One region of the Streptomyces sp. GbtcB7 genome, then DNA from elsewhere that is predicted to be linked to it. Evidence: riboswitches for the same ligand, from Rfam matches in the RefSeq annotation. Region 1 holds a riboswitch; each other region holds the start of a gene.
What was found. A riboswitch is a leader RNA that binds a small molecule or an ion and turns the genes downstream of it on or off. The one in region 1 is predicted to bind cobalamin.
Positions count from the first base shown of each region.

Region 2: linked by a shared signal. The riboswitch ahead of KVT44_RS35845 (cobalamin biosynthesis protein) and the one ahead of KVT44_RS27955 (CbtB-domain containing protein) in region 1 are both predicted to bind cobalamin.
Region 3: linked by a shared signal. The riboswitch ahead of KVT44_RS02035 (prenyltransferase/squalene oxidase repeat-containing protein) and the one ahead of KVT44_RS27955 (CbtB-domain containing protein) in region 1 are both predicted to bind cobalamin.

Region 1 is NZ_JAGXJM010000018.1:103,679-109,583, forward strand. It holds gene KVT44_RS27935 (GNAT family N-acetyltransferase) at 1-838, shown strand, start outside; gene KVT44_RS27940 (GNAT family N-acetyltransferase) at 857-1,975, shown strand; gene KVT44_RS27945 (phytanoyl-CoA dioxygenase family protein) at 1,962-2,894, opposite strand; gene KVT44_RS27950 (MFS transporter) at 3,018-4,328, shown strand; cobalamin riboswitch at 4,450-4,598, shown strand; gene KVT44_RS27955 (CbtB-domain containing protein) at 4,633-4,854, shown strand; gene KVT44_RS27960 (CbtA family protein) at 4,878-5,630, shown strand.
Region 2 is NZ_JAGXJM010000026.1:117,943-123,847, forward strand. It holds gene KVT44_RS35840 (cobyric acid synthase) at 1-1,011, opposite strand, end outside; gene KVT44_RS35845 (cobalamin biosynthesis protein) at 1,008-1,964, opposite strand; cobalamin riboswitch at 2,064-2,206, opposite strand; gene KVT44_RS35850 (hypothetical protein) at 2,318-2,542, opposite strand; gene KVT44_RS35855 (inorganic phosphate transporter) at 2,555-3,799, opposite strand; gene KVT44_RS35860 (lysozyme) at 4,012-4,764, opposite strand; gene KVT44_RS35865 (class II aldolase/adducin family protein) at 4,961-5,686, shown strand.
Region 3 is NZ_JAGXJM010000001.1:450,848-456,752, forward strand. It holds gene KVT44_RS02020 (ABC transporter ATP-binding protein) at 1-1,158, opposite strand, end outside; gene KVT44_RS02025 (CbiQ family ECF transporter T component) at 1,155-2,270, opposite strand; gene KVT44_RS02030 (SCO2322 family protein) at 2,286-2,939, opposite strand; gene KVT44_RS02035 (prenyltransferase/squalene oxidase repeat-containing protein) at 2,936-4,171, opposite strand; cobalamin riboswitch at 4,283-4,421, opposite strand; gene KVT44_RS02040 (phosphotransferase family protein) at 4,470-5,138, shown strand; gene KVT44_RS02045 (PP2C family protein-serine/threonine phosphatase) at 5,177-5,905, opposite strand, start outside.

The sequences.
Region 1 (5,905 bases):
CCGCGAGGGAGTGACGGCACAGGAGCGCGCGCAGGCGGTGCGGGCGCTCACCGCGCGGACCCTCGACTTCGCCCGAACCGCCGGAGCGGACGTGCTCGGGTACTACTACCTGCCGCGGGCGGAGGCGCTGGAGGTCGCCGAGGCCCATGCCGAGGACGGGGCGGTGGTCCTCTATCACGACGTGGAGACGGTCCTGCCCGTCGGTCTGTGGCAGAACCTGGACGACTACTTCGCCTGGCTGCCCTCCGGCCGACGGCCCCGGGCCCGGCGGGAGAGAAGGGACTTCGGCCGCAGCGGGCGGACCATCCGGGAGGTCTCCCTCCCCGAAGTCGTCAAGGAGATCGCCCCGCTCAACAGCGCGCTGATGCGCAAGCACGGACACGCGTACGGCGAGGAGCGCGCGGCAGCGGTGTACGACCGCCAGGGCCGCCACCTCGGTGACCGCAGCACGCTCCTCCTGGACGAGGACGCCGGGCAGCCCATCGGTTTCGCCCTGCGATACCGGCACGGCGACACGCTGTACGCGCGCGTGGCTGGTTTCGACTACTCGGTGCCCAACGTGGCCGACTATTTCAACCTGGTCTTCTACCACCCCATCGAGTCGGGCGCCGGCCGCACCGTGCGGGCGATCCACCTCGGTCTGGGCACCTTCCAGGCAAAGCTGGCGCGCGGCGCCCAGCCGCATCCCCTGTACAGCGTGTTCGTGGGAGTGGACCGGCCGTTGGCGGCGGACGAGAGAGAGGTCCGCGAACGCAACCGGGCCGAGGCGGAGGCGTTCGGCGCCGAGTACGGCCAGTACGTGGTGGGTGGGTTGAACACCGACGACTGGCTGCTGTGAGCAAGGGGAGGAAGGCACATGCCTGATGTGAGGCACTTCGAGACGATCGACGACATCGACCGGGAGGCCTGGGACGCGCTCGCGCCGGGCAGTTGCTTCTACCAGAGCCATACCTGGCTGCGGGGTCAGGAGCGGCCCGAGTTCGCCACCCCGGGTTACCTCACGGTCGAGGCCGACGGCCAACTCCTCGCCGGGACGCCGTACTACGACTTCCCGTCGGAGAACGCACCGCCCCTGCCGGACGTGTCCGAGGGCCACGCCGTGCTCAGACTCGGTACCCGTACCGGCTACCACAACGAGTTTCTGCTGCCGAAGGACCCCGGAACGGCAGAGGAGGCACTCGACGCTCTGGTCGCCGGTGCCGCCGAGAGGGCCGCGGCGCTGGGCTGCGACGCGCTGCTCTTCGACTTCCTCACCACCGACAGTCTGCGGCTGCTCGCGGGCCGGTTCGGGGTGCGGGCGCAGCTGCGAGCCGCCGAGGCCGTGGTGCACAACGACGGCGGCACCTTCGAGTCCTACCGTGAGCTGCTCGGCCGCAACGTCCGCAAGCGCGAGTACGAGATCCGGCGCTTCACGGACTCCGGGCTGCATGTGGAGACGGCCCCGCTGTCCGCGTGCGTCGACGAGTTCGCGCCACTGGTCGGCCAGACCATGGACCGGTACAACGCCTCCCTCGACCTCGCGGAGATCCACACGTTCCTCACGGTCCAGGCGAACTGCCTGGACGACCTGAGCACCGTGTTCCGCTGCGTCGACGAGAAGGGGGAACTGGTCGGCGCCAGCCTGTGCTTCGCCTGGCGGGACACCTTCTACGCCCGGGTGGCCGGCTTCGACTACGAGCGGACGCGCAACGCCTACGAGTACTTCAACGCCGTGTACTACGAACCGCTCCACCACATGGAGCGCAACGCGATGACCACGCTCCACCTCGGGCCCTCCGCCCTGAAGGCGAAGGTTCACCGGGGGGCCTCGCTGCACCCCCTGTGGGCGGCCGTCGTTCCCCTGCCGGCCACCGCGCCCGCCGGACTGCGACGGGACACGGTGGCGGACCAGGCTCTCGCCGACGCGGTCCGTGCGGAGGCGGGCGCCGGCATGAGCGAGGAGGAATGGGACCTGACCCGCGTCACTCCCCTGTGAGGGAGGCCTCCGGGCCGTCGGGTTCGCGGACGGGCCACAGCACCGGGCAGAACTCCGGGTCGGAGTAGTCCGGTTGACCGGCGGGAGTCCTGCGGACCAGGAAGTCGTGTTTGTAGGGCTCCTGCCGGCCGTCGGACAAGGTGTGGTCGCGGTAGGCGTTCGTCCCGTCCTGGAGATGGAACGAGATGGCCCGGCGCGGCCGCGGACTGCGGTTGGCGCCGCTGCCGTGGTAGAGGAGGCAGTGGTGGAAAGTCATGTGTCCCTTGGGAATGTGCACCGGAACCTTCTCGACCACGGCGCCGTTTCGCTCCGCGTCACCGTTCAGGAGATAGTCGCGTCCCACATCCCGAGGATCACCGACCGGCCGGGCGGCGCCATGCCGATGCCGCCAGCGGTGGCTTCCGTTCACCATGGTGATCGTGCCCGACTCCTCGGTGCAGTCGTGGAACGGAATGAAGGCGGTGAGCATTTCGTCCGAAGAGCAGGTGGGCCAGAAATACTTGTCGAAGTGCCAGGAGACAATGTTCGACTTCTCCTCGGCGATGGGCGGCTTGTAGATCAGGGTGGCCTGGAAGACGCGTATTGAAGGCGTCTGTGCCAAGCGGGCGGCCACCGCCCCGACGATGGGTTTCCTTAGGATTTTCCTCATCGTTTCGTCCTGGTAGTGGATGTAGTCGTTGTTGCGTTGGACATCTCCGTCGGCGGGGGTCCAGTCGGCCAGTCGGTCCGGCCGTGTCGGAAGTTCCCGATCGTGCTGACCAGCGTAGTAGCGCTCGCTCGCGTCGGTCAGGGCGTCCACTTCGGCGTCGGTGAGCAGCTTCTCGGACAAATACCAGCCACGCTCCGAATAAAGCCGGACATCTTCCTCGGACGGGAGCAGTTCGACTTCCTCGGCGATAAGTCCTGAATGGTCGTACATTCCGCGACTCCTGTTACCGTGAATGGGGTGCAACAACGACATCCACCCGCACGCTAGCGGACCATGGTGCGCCATGCTAGCGTTGCCGTGATTTTTTTCATGAAGACTTGACCGGGGGTTGCGGTGGCCATATTCGACAAGGATATTCGAATCCTGATCGCGGACAACAAAGACTTCCGCAACATCTGGCTCGGAGAAACCTCGGCGCATTTCGGCGGACAGCTGACCAGTTTTCTCCTACCCTTGATCGCGGTCACCTACCTCCATGCCGACGGCACGGGCGTGGGACTCGTCTCGGCGGTGCAGTTCGTCCCCGTCGTGGTGCTCTCGCTGATCGCCGGTGTCATGGTCGACCGGTATCCGCCGCGGCGCACCCTCGTCACCGCGAGTGTCGCCCATGGCGCGGCGCTTGCGGTGCTCGCCGCGTTCCAGGCGGCCGACGGGCTGAACTTCGGCCAACTTGTCGTCGCCGCCGCCGTGATCGGTGTCGCCACCGTCTTCTACGAAGTCGCCTACCAGTCCACGCTGCCCAGGCTCCTGCCGCTGAACTCCATCGCCGCGGCCAACGGCCTGCACCAGGCGACGTATTCGGTCAGCACCCTCGCCGGTCCGGCCGCGGCCGGCTTCCTCGTCGGCCAGTTGGGGGTGTCGCCGACCCTGACGGTGGCCGCCGCGTGCTCCGCCGGTGCCGCCGTGAGCGGTCTGCTGCTGCGGGGCGTCAAGGCCCCCGAACAGCCTCGTGAGTCGGCGCTGAGGGCGATCGGCTCCGGGCTGCGCTACACGTGGTCCCTGCGCCCGATCCGGGACCTGTGCGTTCAGGCGGGCCTGTCGAACCTGCACGAGAAGGCCTTTCTGACCGTCTTCCTGGTGTTCGCCGTCCGTGACCTCGACATGAGCGGCACCACCGTGGGCGTGATCACCGGCATCGGCAGTGTGGGGGCCCTGATCGGTTCGCTCTGCGCCACCCGGCTCACCCGACGCTGGGCCGTCGGCGGTGTGCTGGCGCTGGGTGCGGTACTGGCCGCGGTGGGTCTGCTGCTCGTACCCGCCGTCAGCCAGGTCGGCGGGTACGTCGCCGTGCTCGCGTCGGTCGCCATGATGGTGAACGGCTTCGGTGTCGCCCTGTTCAACGTGTTCGCCGTCAGCCTGCGGCAGGCCATTCCGCCGGAGCACCAGATCGGCGCGGTGACCGCGAGCTATCGCCTTGTCGCCCTGGGGACGCTGCCTCTGGGAGCCGTCGTCGGCGGTGCCCTGGCCGACGTCCTGTCACCCGGCAGGGCCCTGTGGGCCGTCGGGGTCTCCTACCTCGTCGTCTCCTTCTGGCTCACGTTCTCCCCCCTCCGCGGGGCTCGCACGCTGGAGGAGGCACAGAAGCTCGGTCGTACGACGGACACGCCCGAGTCCCAGGACGCGGACCGGTCCCCCTCGGTCTGAGAGCGAGGCCGGGGCTCCGAACTCAGCTGGGTTCCGCCACTGCTGACCCGCTGTTCACCGGGGACCGGCCACCTGGTGCGAGAGGAAGATCACGCCAGGTGGGGCGGTCTTGGCCCCGCACCCGACACGCGGTACGGTCGGTGCGATATCGATGACGGCAAGACGGAAGCCGGTGGGAAACCGGCACGGTCGCGCCACTGTGAACGAGAGGCTCCAGCACGCTGGGGCCTCGCGTGAGTCAGACCCGTAGCCGTCGTCCAGTGCACCACCGAGATGGGACGCGAACTCCCGAGGAGGCCCTGCCATGGCGCAGACCGTCGCCCAGCCGACAACCACCACCCCCGTCGTCCCCGCCAAGCTGCCGCTCAAGGCGATAGCTCCGTGGGCGGTCTTCTTCGGCATCCTGATGCTCGTCCTGCTGTACTTCGTCGGTGCCGAACAGGGCGCCACCTCCGTCGTCTCCGGCTCGGACGTCCACGAGTGGGTCCACGACGCCCGCCACCTTCTGGGCTTCCCCTGCCACTGACCGAGGGGAACCCCAGCACTGCCATGAACTCCGCAACGGTAAGAAATCTGCTCGTGCGGGGCATGCTGGCCGGCCTCGGTGCCGGCCTGCTCGCCCTGGTTGCCGCCTACTTCCTCGGTGAGCCGAACGTCGACAGCGCGATCAGCTTCGAGGAGGCCCACTCCCACGAGCACGAGATGGAGATCGTCTCCCGCTCTCTGCAGTCCACCGCCGGTCTCGCCACCGGCGTCCTGGTCTACGGCGTCGCCTTCGGCGGCATCGCCGCGCTCGCCTTCTCCTTCGCGCTCGGCCGCGTCGGCCGCTTCAGCCCGCGGGCGACCGCACTGCTGCTGTCCGGCTGCGCGTTGCTGGCCGTGTACGTGGTGCCGTTCCTGAAGTACCCGGCCAACCCGCCGTCGGTCGGCAACGCCGACACCATCGGCAAGCGGACCACCCTGTACTTCCTGATGATGGTGCTCAGCGTGCTCCTCGCGATCGCCGCCACCATCCTGGGCAAGCGTCTGGCACCCAGGATCGGCACCTGGTACGCCACCGTTGGCGCGGTGGCCGCCTTCGCCGTCGTGATCGGTCTGGCGTACGCGTTCCTGCCGGTCATCAACGAGGTGCCGAAGGACTTCCCGGCCACCCTGCTGTGGCGGTTCCGTCTTTCCGCACTGGCCATCCAGACCGTCCTGTGGGGCGGATTCGGCCTGGTCTTCGGCGAGTTGGCCGAGCGGTTGCTGAATCCCAAGCCGGTGACGGCCGCCGCGAGCGGACGGGTCGCCGTCCCCAGCTGACACGAACCGCCACACGAGTGAGGGCCCCCGGAACCATCCGGGGGCCTTCTCGTGTCGTAAGTCCCCTACCGCCGGGGTGTGTTCCGTGGAGGAAGTGGCCAACCCGTGAAGGATTGACGGGAGTTGTTAAAAGTTGGAAGAATCCAGCTCGCTTCGCCGCGTCTGAAGTGAGCGAAGCGACACGAGTGGCTTGGGTGGCATGCCTGCCGCCGGTTCCTGCGTCGGGTCATCCAGTTCTGCCGTCCGCTTCGGTCACTCGCGCGCCATCACCTCCC
Region 2 (5,905 bases), on a different contig from region 1:
CGCGAGTCCGCGCTCGCGCAGCCACTCCAGCGCCTTCACCGTCCCCCGGGTCCCGGGGACGACGACGAGGTCGGCGTCGGCCAGCTCCTCGGCCCGGTCCACGAACCGCACGACGACGCCCGGCTCGGCGGCCAGCGCGTCCACGTCCGTGAAGTTGGACATCAGCGGGATCGCGCAGACGGCGACGCGCAGTACGTCCTCGCCGACGGGGGAGGTCACCTGGGACTCCCGGACCGCTCCCCGCAACGACACCCGCAGCCCGTCCTCCTCGTCGATGCCGAGGCCGTGCCGGAACGGCAGGACGCCGTACGTACGCCGCCCGGTGAGGCCGTGGAGCATGTCGAGCCCCGGCTCCAGCAGGGAGACGTCCCCCCTGAACTTGTTGACGAGGAACCCGGCGACGAACTCCTGGTCCTCCCGCGACAGCAGCGCGACCGTCCCGAAGAACGAGGCGAACACACCCCCGCGGTCGATGTCGCCGACGACGAGCACGGGCAGCCGCGCATTGCGCGCGATCCCCATGTTCACGATGTCGGTCCGCCGCAGATTGATCTCGGCAGGACTGCCGGCCCCCTCACAGATCACCGCGTCATACGTGCCCCGCAACTCGGCGAGACAGTCCAGCACGGTGGTGAGGAGGGCTTCCTGCCGCCCCCCGTGCAGCCTTTCCCCGGGGGACGACCCCCCAGACCCCCCGAAGAACCCGCGCGCGGTCATCTCGCCCACGGGCCTGCCCATGAGGACGACCTGACTGCTCCGGTCGCTGCCCGGCTTGAGCAGCACGGGGTTCATGAGCGCGGTCGGCTCCACCCGGGCGGCCTGCGCCTGCATGGCCTGCGCGCGCCCGATCTCGGCGCCCTCGCGCGTCACGAACGAGTTCAGGGACATGTTCTGCGCCTTGAAGGGCGCGACCTTGACGCCGTGGCGCACCAGCCACCGGCAGATCCCGGCGGTCACGACGCTCTTGCCCGCGTCGGAGGTGGTTCCGGCGACGAGCAGCCCGCCGCTCATGACGTACGCCCCTTCCTGAGAAGCCTCTGTACGAGCAGCCGCCCGCCGGCGCTCACGCCGAGGGCGAGCCAGCCGACACGCCGTGACAGGCGTACGGCCCGCTCGATGTCGTCGACGTGCACGGCGCGCCCGGCGCCGTTGAGTTCGGGCCGGTGCTCGACGCGCCCGCCGTAGGAGAGGGTGCCGCCCAGGCGCACCCCGAGCGCCCCCGCGAACGAGGCCTCCACGGGCCCGGCGTTGGGACTCGGATGCTTGACGGCGTCGGCGCGCCAGGCTTGTACGGCCCCTCGGGGACTGTCACCCGCGAGGGCGGCGAGCACGGCCGTGAGACGAGCCCCCGGCCACCCGGCGACGTCGTCGAGCCGAGCCGAGGCCCACCCGTACCGCCGGTACCTGGGCGACCTGTGACCGACCATGGCGTCAAGGGTGTTGACGGCCCGAAAGCCCACGAGCCCCGGGACTCCGGCCACGGCACCCCACACCAGGGCGCCCACCACGGCGTCGGAGGTGTTCTCGGCGACGGACTCGACGACGGCGCGCGCGATGCCGTCGGCGCCGAGGGCCTGGGGATCGCGCCCGCACAGATGCGGCAGCCGCTCCCGGGCCGTCTCGATCTCCCCGTCCGCGAGGGCGTCACCGATCGCCCGGGCCTCCCGCCCGAGCGTGGTGCCCCCGACGACGGCCCAGGTGGCGGCGGCCGTCAGCGCGAGGGACGCGGCACGTGAGGGGCGTACGGCACGGGAAGCGACGGCGGCGAGTCCGGCGGCACCTCCCACACACACGGCGGTGTGCAGCGCGCCCCACCCGCGGTGGTCCCGCCACAGCACCCGCTCCACGGCTGCCGCGCTCCGCCCGAACACGGCGACCGGATGCCCCCGGCGGGGATCGCCGAGCAACAGGTCACCGAGGAGTCCGGCGGCGGCGCCGTACGCGAAGACGCGATCGGCACGCACGGGGTCAGCCGACCGTCAGGTCGGGTGGAACCGTCGCTCGCAGGGCACTTGGGCAGCCGCGCATGGCGTTATGTCCTCACTCAGGGTGTCCGCGCCCTGGTTCGACGAGACCGGCGGGGAGAGTTCCTGGCTCCCGGGGAGTTCCTTCCCCGGTCACAGTGGCGGGACCGCGCCGGATTCACACCGGCTTCCTCTTCTGTCGCCGTACTTGGCTCCGGCAGTCCACCACGGGTTGGAAGACCCGTCAACTTGCTGTTGACCTGCGCGGGGAGAGTGTGCGAAGGCCCACATACAGGTGGGGTGCGGGACGGTGATCCGTCCCGCACCCCACGCGAAGTGGTGCCCGTTTTGGGTTACTTGCCGACGATCAGGAAGATGCCGTACGCCACCGCCGCGGCGCACGCCGCGAAGCAGACGTACGCGCCGGTGACCGCGAGGGTCGCGGAGCCGCCCTGGGCGGACGCGGACTCGCGCTTGGAGAGGCCGACGATGCCGAGGGTGAAGAGGCCGACGAGGCCGACGGTGGTCACGAGGCTGACTCCGAAGACGGAGCCGAGGGCTGCCCAGTCGATGTGCATGCTGTTCTGTCCTTACACCGTGGCCGGGCGGGTGGGCTCCGCGTCCGGGGACGGGATGGTGGTCTTCAGGTCGCCGGACAGGTCGCCGGTGACGGGGCCCGCGGGCGGCGGGGTGACGGCGGCGATCGCTGCGGTGACGACGCCCGCGGGTTCGGCGTCGACGTCGTTGACGTTGTCGACGGTGACCGGCTGACGGCGGGAGAGCTTCCAGATGGTGCCGGCGCCGGCGACGAGCAGCGCGCCGGTGAGGACGATGCCCCAGGTGCCCTGCTTGGTCAGGAACTCGGCGGAGGCGCCGGCCAGACCGGCGGCCGGCAGGGTCAGGCCCCAGGCGACGAACATCCGCGTCGCGGTCGACCAGCGGACCACGCCGCCCTTGCGGCCGATGCCCGAGCCCATCACGGCGCCGGAGCACACCTGGGTGGTGGAGAGGGAGAAGCCGATGTGCGAGGAGGCCAGGATGGCCGTCGCGGCGCTGGTCTGGGCGGCGAAGCCCTGCGGCGGCGCGAGGTCCGTGAGGCCCTTGCCCATGGTGCGGATGATGCGCCAGCCGCCCAGGTACGTGCCGAGCGCGATGGCCGTACCGGCCGAGACGATGACCCACAGCGGGGGGTTCGAGCCCGGGGCGATGACGCCGCCGGTGACCAGGGCGAGAGTGATGATGCCCATCGTCTTCTGGGCGTCGTTCGTGCCGTGCGCCAGGGAGACCAGGCCGGCGGAGGCGATCTGGCCGGCGCGGTAGCCCTTGGCGGTCGCCTTCTCGTCGGCGCGGTTGCCGATCCGGTACGTCAGCCGGGTGGCCAGCATCGCGGCGAGTCCGGCCACGATGGGCGCGGCGACCGCGGGGATCAGCACCTTGGTGACGACGGTCGAGCCGTTCACCGACGACCAGCCGGCCGACATGACCGCGGCGCCGATCAGGCCGCCGAACAGTGCGTGGGAGGAACTGGAGGGCAGACCCAGAAGCCAGGTCAGCAGATTCCAGAGGATGGCGCCGACGAGCGCCGCGAAGATCACTTGGACGCGTATGCCCTCTTCGTTGATGATCCCGCCGGAGATCGTCTTGGCGACCTCCACGGAGAGGAACGCGCCGACGAGGTTCAGCACGGCGGACATGGCCACCGCCGTCTTGGGCTTCAGAGCGCCGGTCGAGATGGTGGTCGCCATCGCGTTGGCAGTGTCGTGGAAACCGTTCGTGAAATCGAACACGAGAGCGGTGACGATCACGATTCCGAGGAGGAGCGTGATGTGTTCCATTTACCCAGGCTTCTGTTTGACGTCAGTGGCAGGTGGACCGTAGGCAACCTGAGTGAACGGAAGGTGAACTGGGGCGGGCGCTGGGGTGTATCAAACGGTGGACCGCCCCTCCGCTCGTGATGACCAGTGTGCGGGAGGGGCGGCCCGACGGTTTACCAGATGTTCGAACGGAGGCGGAATATCGGGTTCCGCCTGGGGGTGTTCGAGGGCTTCTAGCCCGCGGCGAACTGCTTGAGCCGGGTCATGGATCCGTTGAAGAGATTCTGGTCACCCGGGAGCGTGCCGCTGTTGTCGTACTGCCAGAACGTCCACGTCGACCAGCCGGCCGGCAACGCGCCCGTGTCCGCCGAGTCGTAGCGGGCGAGCCAGAGGGCGTGGTTCGCGGCGAAGGCGCCGCTGCCGCCGGTGCAGGTGTTCCACCAGTGGGTGGTCGTGTAGATGACGGGACGGCGGCCGGTCTCCCGTTCGAGTTCGTCGCTGAACGCCTGGATCCACCTCACGATCCCGGCCTTGCTCAGGCCGTAGCACTTGTGCTTCTTGTCGTACGGGTTGTACTCCATGTCGAGCGCGGGCGGCAGCGTCCAGCCGTCCGCGCGCCAGGCGCCGCCGTTGCGCACGAAGTACGCGGCCTGGGTGGTGCCGGACGACTTGTCCGGCACCGCGAAGTGGTAGGCGCCGCGCAGGATCCCCGCGTCGCGCGCTCCGTCGTACTGCCGGCCGAAGTACGGATTGCGGTACGTGTGGGACTCGGTCGCCTTCACATAGACGAACCGGGCGCCCTTCGCTTTCGCGCTCTGCCAGTCGACGTTCTTCTGGTGCGAGGAGACGTCGTGGCCCTTGGGTTTGGCCGCCGCGGCGACCGGGGCCCCGGTGAGGACGGTCCCCGCGGCGGTGAGCGCCGCCACGGCGGCCGCCGCCGCAAGGACGCGGGCACGGCGAAGAAGTGGTTTGTGGTCACGAGCCATATTTCCCCCCGGAATGGCGACGTGCGTGACAAATCCTCCAGAGGCTATTGGAAGATCGTTGAAAGCCCGTCGATCGCCAGCCAATCACCCCAGAAGGGTGATATGTGCCGTTATGTGCCCTTACGGACGCTTGTCTTCCGCCCTAAAGTGCCCTCACCGACCGTGGGTTGACGTCCCTGCCTGGCAGGATCGCCACATGGCTGAGCAGCGGCGGGACGCACGGGAAGTGCGGGACGTGGGGGAGAGCGCGCCGGGCGCGCGCGAGCGGGAGGTGGCGGCCGCATGGGGCGAGCTCGTCGCGACGGCCCGCCGGACGGTGGCCGACGGTCTTGTCGTCGGTACGTCGGGCAACGTCTCCGTCCGGGTCGGCGACACGGTCCTGGTCACACCGACCGGAGTGCCCTACGACCGGCTGAGGCCCGAAGACGCCGTCGGTGTGGACCTCGAGGGCCGGCAGGTCCTCGGTTCGCTCGTTCCGACGAGCGAACTGCCGATGCACCTCGCGATCCACCGCGCCACCGACGCGCGGGCCGTCGTCCACACCCACGCCGCGCACGCGACGGCCGTCTCGACCCTCGTCCCCGAACTCCCCCTGATCCACTACATGGCGGGCGCCCTCGGCGGACCGGTCCGAGTTGCCCCCTATGCGACCTACGGCACCCCGGAGTTGGCCGAGAACATGCTCCAGGCCCTCACCGGCCGCACGGCCTGCCTCCTCCAGAACCACGGCACCATCGCCTACGGAGCCTCGCTGTCCCAGGCGTTCGACCGCACCGCCCAACTGGAATGGATGTCCCGCGTCTGGCTCCTGGCGTCGTCCGTGCCCGGCCTGTCCCCGACGCTGCTCTCGCCGGAGCAGGTGGGCGAGGCGGGGGAGCGGCTGGGGCGCTACGGGCAGGGCGGCGGGGCCGGGCCCCGCTGATCCGACGCGACGTACCGACCTGGCGGTGTGGTGGCACCGGACACGGCGGTGTGGTGGCACTGGATCCGGGGGTGTGGTGGCACCGGACCTGGCGGTGCGGTGGCACCGACCCGGCGGTGCGGGTTGTACCGACCCGGCGGTTCCGGTGCGCGCGCAGTGCCGGAGAACGAGCCCGCGCACCCCAAGGCGGGAGTCCACCGCCCGCTCCGGCTGGCCGAC
Region 3 (5,905 bases), on a different contig from region 1:
CTGCGGTACGAGACCCACCCGGCGTACGAGGTCCCGTGGTGCCGTCCGGTGCGGGACCGCGCCCCCGACCAGGACCGAACCGGCCGCCGGTGCGACCAGCCCGACCAGCGTGCCGAGCAGGGTGGACTTCCCGGCCCCGTTGCGGCCCATCAGCGCGATGATCTCGCCGGGGGCGGTGGTGAGGTCGACGCGCCGGAGCGCCTCGACGCGGCCGTGGCGGACGGCGAGCGCTTCGATCGAGGCCGGGGCCGTCGCCCGTGGAACCGTCGTCTGTGGGACCGTCGCCCGCGGGGCTGTCGGCTGCGGGGTCCTCGGCTGCGGGGTCCTCGGCTTGGGGACGAGTTCCGTGAGCCGCTCCCGCAGGGACCCCGCCCTGCGCCGTGCGTCGCGCACCGTGAGGGGGAGCGGGGACCAGTCGGCCAGCCGGCCCAGGTCCACCACCGGCGGGTACACCGGAGAGACGGCCATGATCTCGGACGGGGTGCCGAGCGTCGGCGCGGCGCCCGGGGACGGGAACAGGGCGACCTGGTCGGCGTACTGGATGACCCGTTCGAGGCGGTGTTCGGCCATGAGGACGGTCGTGCCGAGGTCGTGGACGAGGCGTTGCAGGACGGCGAGGACCTCCTCGGCGGCGGCCGGGTCCAGGGCCGAGGTGGGCTCGTCGAGGACCAGGACGCGCGGGTGGGGGGTCAGGACCGAGCCGATGGCGACGCGCTGCTGCTGGCCGCCGGAGAGCGTGGCGATCGGGCGGTCGCGGAGGTCCGCCAGGCCCAGCAGGTCCAGCGTCTCCTCGACGCGGCGGCGCATCACGGCCGGCGCGAGGCCCAACGACTCCATGCCGTAGGCGAGTTCGTCCTCGACCGTGTCCGTCACGAAGTGGGACAGCGGGTCCTGGCCCACCGTGCCGACCACGTCCGCGAGCTCGCGCGGCTTGTGGGTGCGGGTGTCCCGTCCGGCGACCGTGACCCGGCCGCGCAGGGTGCCGCCCGTGAAGTGCGGCACGAGACCGGAGACCGCGCCGAGCACGGTCGACTTGCCGACGCCGGAGGGCCCCACGATCAGGACGAGTTCACCCTCCGGGACCTCGAAGTCCACGCCCTGGACAGTGGGTTCGACAGCTCCGTCGTACGTCACGGAGACATCCTCGAAGCGGATCATGAGGGGTCCTTGGGGGTGGAGGGTTCCCGCGAGTGGGGTGTCGGGGCGACGAAGGCGGGGAGCAGGCCGAGCAGGATCGCCGCCGCGGGCCAGAGGGGCAGGGCCGGGGCGGTCAGCGGGAGGACACCGGGGCTCAGGGCCGAGGCGTCGTACGCGGCGGAGACGATCAGTCCGGCGGCGACCGCGACTCCGGAGCCCGCCACCAGCCAGGCCCGTACGCCCCACACGTCCGGGCGGTAGCGCGTGCGGACCGAGCGGCGCCCGCCCAGCCACAGCCCGCCGAGCGCCGCGGCCACTCCGGCGAGCAGCGCGGGCAGGCCGTAGGTGCCGCCCTCGGCGGTCAGCACTCCGTACGTGCCCGCGCAGACGCCGAGCAGACCGCCCAGCGTCAGAACGGTGGTCGTACGGCGGACGGCGGGCGCCACCTCGGCGGTGCGGCCGTAGCCGCGGGCGTCCATCGCCGCCGCGAGGGCGACCGAACGCTCCAACGCGCCCTCCAGGACCGGGAGCCCGACGTGCAGCAGGCCGCGCAGCCCACGGTCGGGGCGGCCCCGCAGACGGCGGGCGGCGCGCAGCCGCCGGCCGTCCGCGATCAGGTTCGGCGCGAACGTGAGGGCGACGACCACCGCGACGCCCGCCTCGTACAGGGCGCCCGGGAGCGACTTCAGCAGCCGTGCCGGGTTCGCGAGGGCGTTCGCCGCGCCGACGCAGATGAGGAGCGTGGCCAGTTTCAGGCCGTCGTACAGCGCGAAGAGCAGGCCCTCGGCGGTGACCCGGCCGCCGACACGGATGCCCTGGGCCCAGTGGGGGAGGGGGAGTTCGGGGAGGGTGACGAGGAGGTGGGTGCCGGGGATGGGGGAGCCGAGGAAGACGGCGAACGCCAGCCGGATGCCGAGGACCGCGATGCCGAGTTTGACGAACGCGGTGTAGGAGCGGGCCCAGGGGGCGTCGGTCCGGCGGGCGGCCACCACGTAACCGGCCACGGCTATGAGGAGGGCGAGCAGGAGGGGGTTGGTGGTGCGGGAGGCGGCGGTTCCCAGGCCCAGGGCCCAGATCCACCAGGCTCCTGGGGGGAGGGCGTTGGAACGGTGTGCCTTCGGTGCGCGTGTCATCGTCGGTCGCCGTACTCAGGGCCGGCGGCGGCGGGTCTGCCAGACTGCCGCCCCGCCGAGGGCGGCGACCGCGACGACTCCCGCGAGCAGGCCGAGCGACGGGCCGTGCCGGGTCGGCTCGGACGTGGACTTGGCTTTGGCGGTGGTGGGGCTCGGGGTGTGCGGGGTCGTGACCTGGTCGCCGCAGCCCGTCCCCGGGTAGCCCGCGATGGCGCACAGGAGGGCGTTGGTGTCGTAGCGGAGAGGCTTGGCGACCGTCGCGAGGGCCTCGGCCGTGGTCGCGTCGGCGGGGACGCGGGCGCAGACCGTCCGCGGTGCGGGCGGCGTCTCACCGCCCGGGGCGTCCGCGGTCGTGCCGGAGTCGATGACGAGGGCCACCCGCTTGTGGCCCGCCTGGGCGGGCGTCTTCGCGCAGATGGACGCGAAGTCGGCGTGGCCGCGCGGCTTGGAGGCGTCCTGCGAGTCCGCGCTCACCGCGAATCGGAAGCCCTGTACATCGCCGTCGGACGGTCGCGCGGTCGACGGGCCCTGCGTCGCGTAATTCCACTTCCCGCCGGTCAGGTCCCAGAACGACCAGTAGCGGTAGCCGACGGCCCGGGCCTGTCCCGCGCCGCCGAGTACGAGCAGGAGCAGGGACAGGACCAGCGCGCACGTCCGACGGCGGCTCACGGCTGCTGCTTCTTGTTGCGGGCGCTGATCAGGAAGCCGATGCCGATACCCCCGACGAGACCGACGCCGATGATCCACCAGACGCTGACGCCGCTGTCGTCCTGCTTCTTCGCGGCTTCCGCGGCGGACGCGGAGGCCGTGGGCTCGGTCGGGAGGGACGCGGGCGCGGGGCCGGTGGCGTCGAGCTGCTTGACGAGGTCCTGGCCGCCGAAGTCGCGCGGGTCGAACGTCGCCGCGTCGGCGGCGAGGACGAGCTGCGCGTACGCGGCGGGTCCGGACTGCTCGGCCCACTGCGCGGAGTGGGTCTCCAGCCAGCGCATCGCGTCGGCCGCCTTGTCGCCGTGTCCGGCGGTCGCGAGCGCGACGACCGCGTCCGCCGTGTTGCCGTAGTCGGGCTGGTTCTTGGCGCCGGGCATCACCGACGTGAGGTGCTGGTCCTTGGCGAGTGCCTTGACGAGGTACGCGGCACCGTTCTGGGCCGCCCGCTCGGCGCTGTCGGCGGTCCCGCAGGAGAGGGGGTCGGCCACGGGCTTCAGGGGCGCACCGGCGAGGCCCTTGCCCAGGGCTCCGACCACGGCCGCCGCCGTCGCGTCCGCGTTGGCCGCGAGCTTGCCCTTCTTGTCCGGCTGGTAGGCGAACGCGCCCCCGTCGGCCCCGCCGCACGGGATCGACAGCTTCACGAGGGCGTCGTACGGCGACTTGCCGTCCTTGGAGACGTCCGCCGGCTTCGTGCCCACCGCCGCCAGCGCCCCGATCACCACGGACGTGGAGTTCGCGTCGCTCGCGCCGCCCGCCGTGTAGCCCCAGCCGCCGTCCTTGTTCTGCACGGACTTCAGCCATGCGACGGCCTTGCCCGTCTCGCCGCCGTGGCCGCCGAGCGCGGCGAGGGCCTGCACGGCCGCCGAGGTGCTGTTGGTGTCGACCATCGTCTTGGCGTCGCACTTCGCCGACGCGTCGGCGCGGTACGCCGCGAACGCCCCGTTCGCGCACTGCTGCCCGGCCAGCCAGTCGACGGCCTTCGCCGCGGGCTTCACACCGACGGTGTGCTGGGCGAGCAGTGCGAGGGACTGCCGCCAGACGCCGTCGTACGTGGGGTCGGAGGTGCCGTAGAGGCCGGAGGGTATCGCCGGGGCGGGCGAAGGCGAGGCGCCCTCGGCCACGGCGGCCGGCGCCAGGGCCGTGCCGATCACTACGGTGGCGGCCAGTACCGCGGCGCTGCGGCGAACAATCATGACTCTCCCTGCGGGAGCCGGGCAGCACCGGGCGCAGGCTTGGCCCCGAGCGGCTCCGGCCCCGTATCCCTCGACGGTGCCGGCCACCGACGGGCTGCCGGTGGCACGAGCCGGTCACGTCCCGGACGAGGCGATCCGGCTCACCACCGTGCGGCTTCGCGCAGGTGGTTCACGGTTGCGGGTCAGCGCCGGAATTGCACCGGCTTCTCCGCGTACGGGTGTGATGACGACCTGCTCACTGTACCGGCCCGTAGGAACCGCCTGAGGAGTGGCTGCGACGGTGGATAGGTTCGGCGGCATGCGGACGGGGAGACTGATCGGTTCGGGGCGTTCGGCGGATGTCTTCGAGGTGGAGGGGGAGCGGGGCTGGGTGGTGCGGCGGGATCGGGACGGGTGGGGGGACGCGGCGGCCGAGGCGGCGGTGATGGAGTACGTGCGGGGGCACGGGTATCCGGTGCCGGCCGTGCGGGCGGCGAGCCGGACCGAGATGGTGATGGAGCGGCTTTCGGGGCCGACCATGCTGGCGGCGTTCGAGGCGGGGGAGATCGGCGCGCGGGAGGGTGGTGGCGTGCTTGCCGGACTGCTGCGCGCGCTGCACGCCGTGCCCGGTCGGGGTTCCGGCGACGCGGGCGTCCGCGTACTGCACCTGGATCTGCACCCGGACAACGTGATGCTCACCCCGGACGGCCCGAAGGTCATCGACTGGTCCAACGCCGAGGACGGGCCGCCCGGCCTGGACTGGGGCATGTCCGCCGTGATCCTCGCGCAGGTCGCCGTCGGTGGTGAGGTCTACGCGGAGTTGGCCCGCGAGACGCTGGTCGCGATGCTCGACGGGAACGCGGACCGGGTGACGCGGCAGGGGCTTGCGGAGGCGCGGGTGCGGCGGGCCGCCAATCCGACCATGAGCGCACATGAGGTCCAACTCCTCGGGGATGCCGAGGAGTTGATCCGGGCGTTGCTTCACTGAGTGGTGTGGCGCCAGATGTCTCGCATCAACGGCATCGGTCACGGCACGGCTGCCGGAATCGTTGCCTCCGTGGGCTGGCACAGGACCAGGGCGAGATCGTCGGCGAGGGCGGTGCCGGTGTGGGCGAGCAGGCGGGCGTGCAGGACTCGCAGGGCGTCGTCGGGGAGCGGCTCGCGCAGGGCGAGCGCCGCCTCGCCGAGGAGGGGGAAGTGGGCGCCCTCCGCGTCACGGGCCTCGGTGAGGCCGTCGGTGTAGAGGAGCAGCCGGTCGCCGGGCTGGAGCCGGACGCGGTACTGGCGCGGATCGGGACCGAGGCCCAACGGCGTGGTGGGGACGAGGGGTTCGAGGAGTTCGATGCGCCGGCCGGAGCGCAGCGGGGGCGGATGGCCGCAGTTGACGAGCCGCACCTCGCCGGGCGCGAACTCGGCGAGCACCGCGGTGACGAAGTCCTCGGGGCCCAGTTCGGGGGTGAGAAGGGCGTCGAGTTCGGCGGTGAGGGTCGTCAGGTCGGGCGAGGTGTAGGCGAGTTCACGGAAGGCCGTGATGGTGTCGGCGGCCAGCCGGAGCCCCTCGACGCCGTGGCCGCGTACGTCGCCGACGAGGACCCGCAGGCCGTACGGCGTCACCGCGACGTCGTACAGGTCGCCGCCGACGGCCGATTCGTGGGAGACGCTGTGGTACCGGGTACAGACCCGGGTGCCGTCGAAGGTACGGGAGATGGGCCGCAGGATCGCCGTCTGGGTGACCCGGGCCACCTCGTGGGCCCG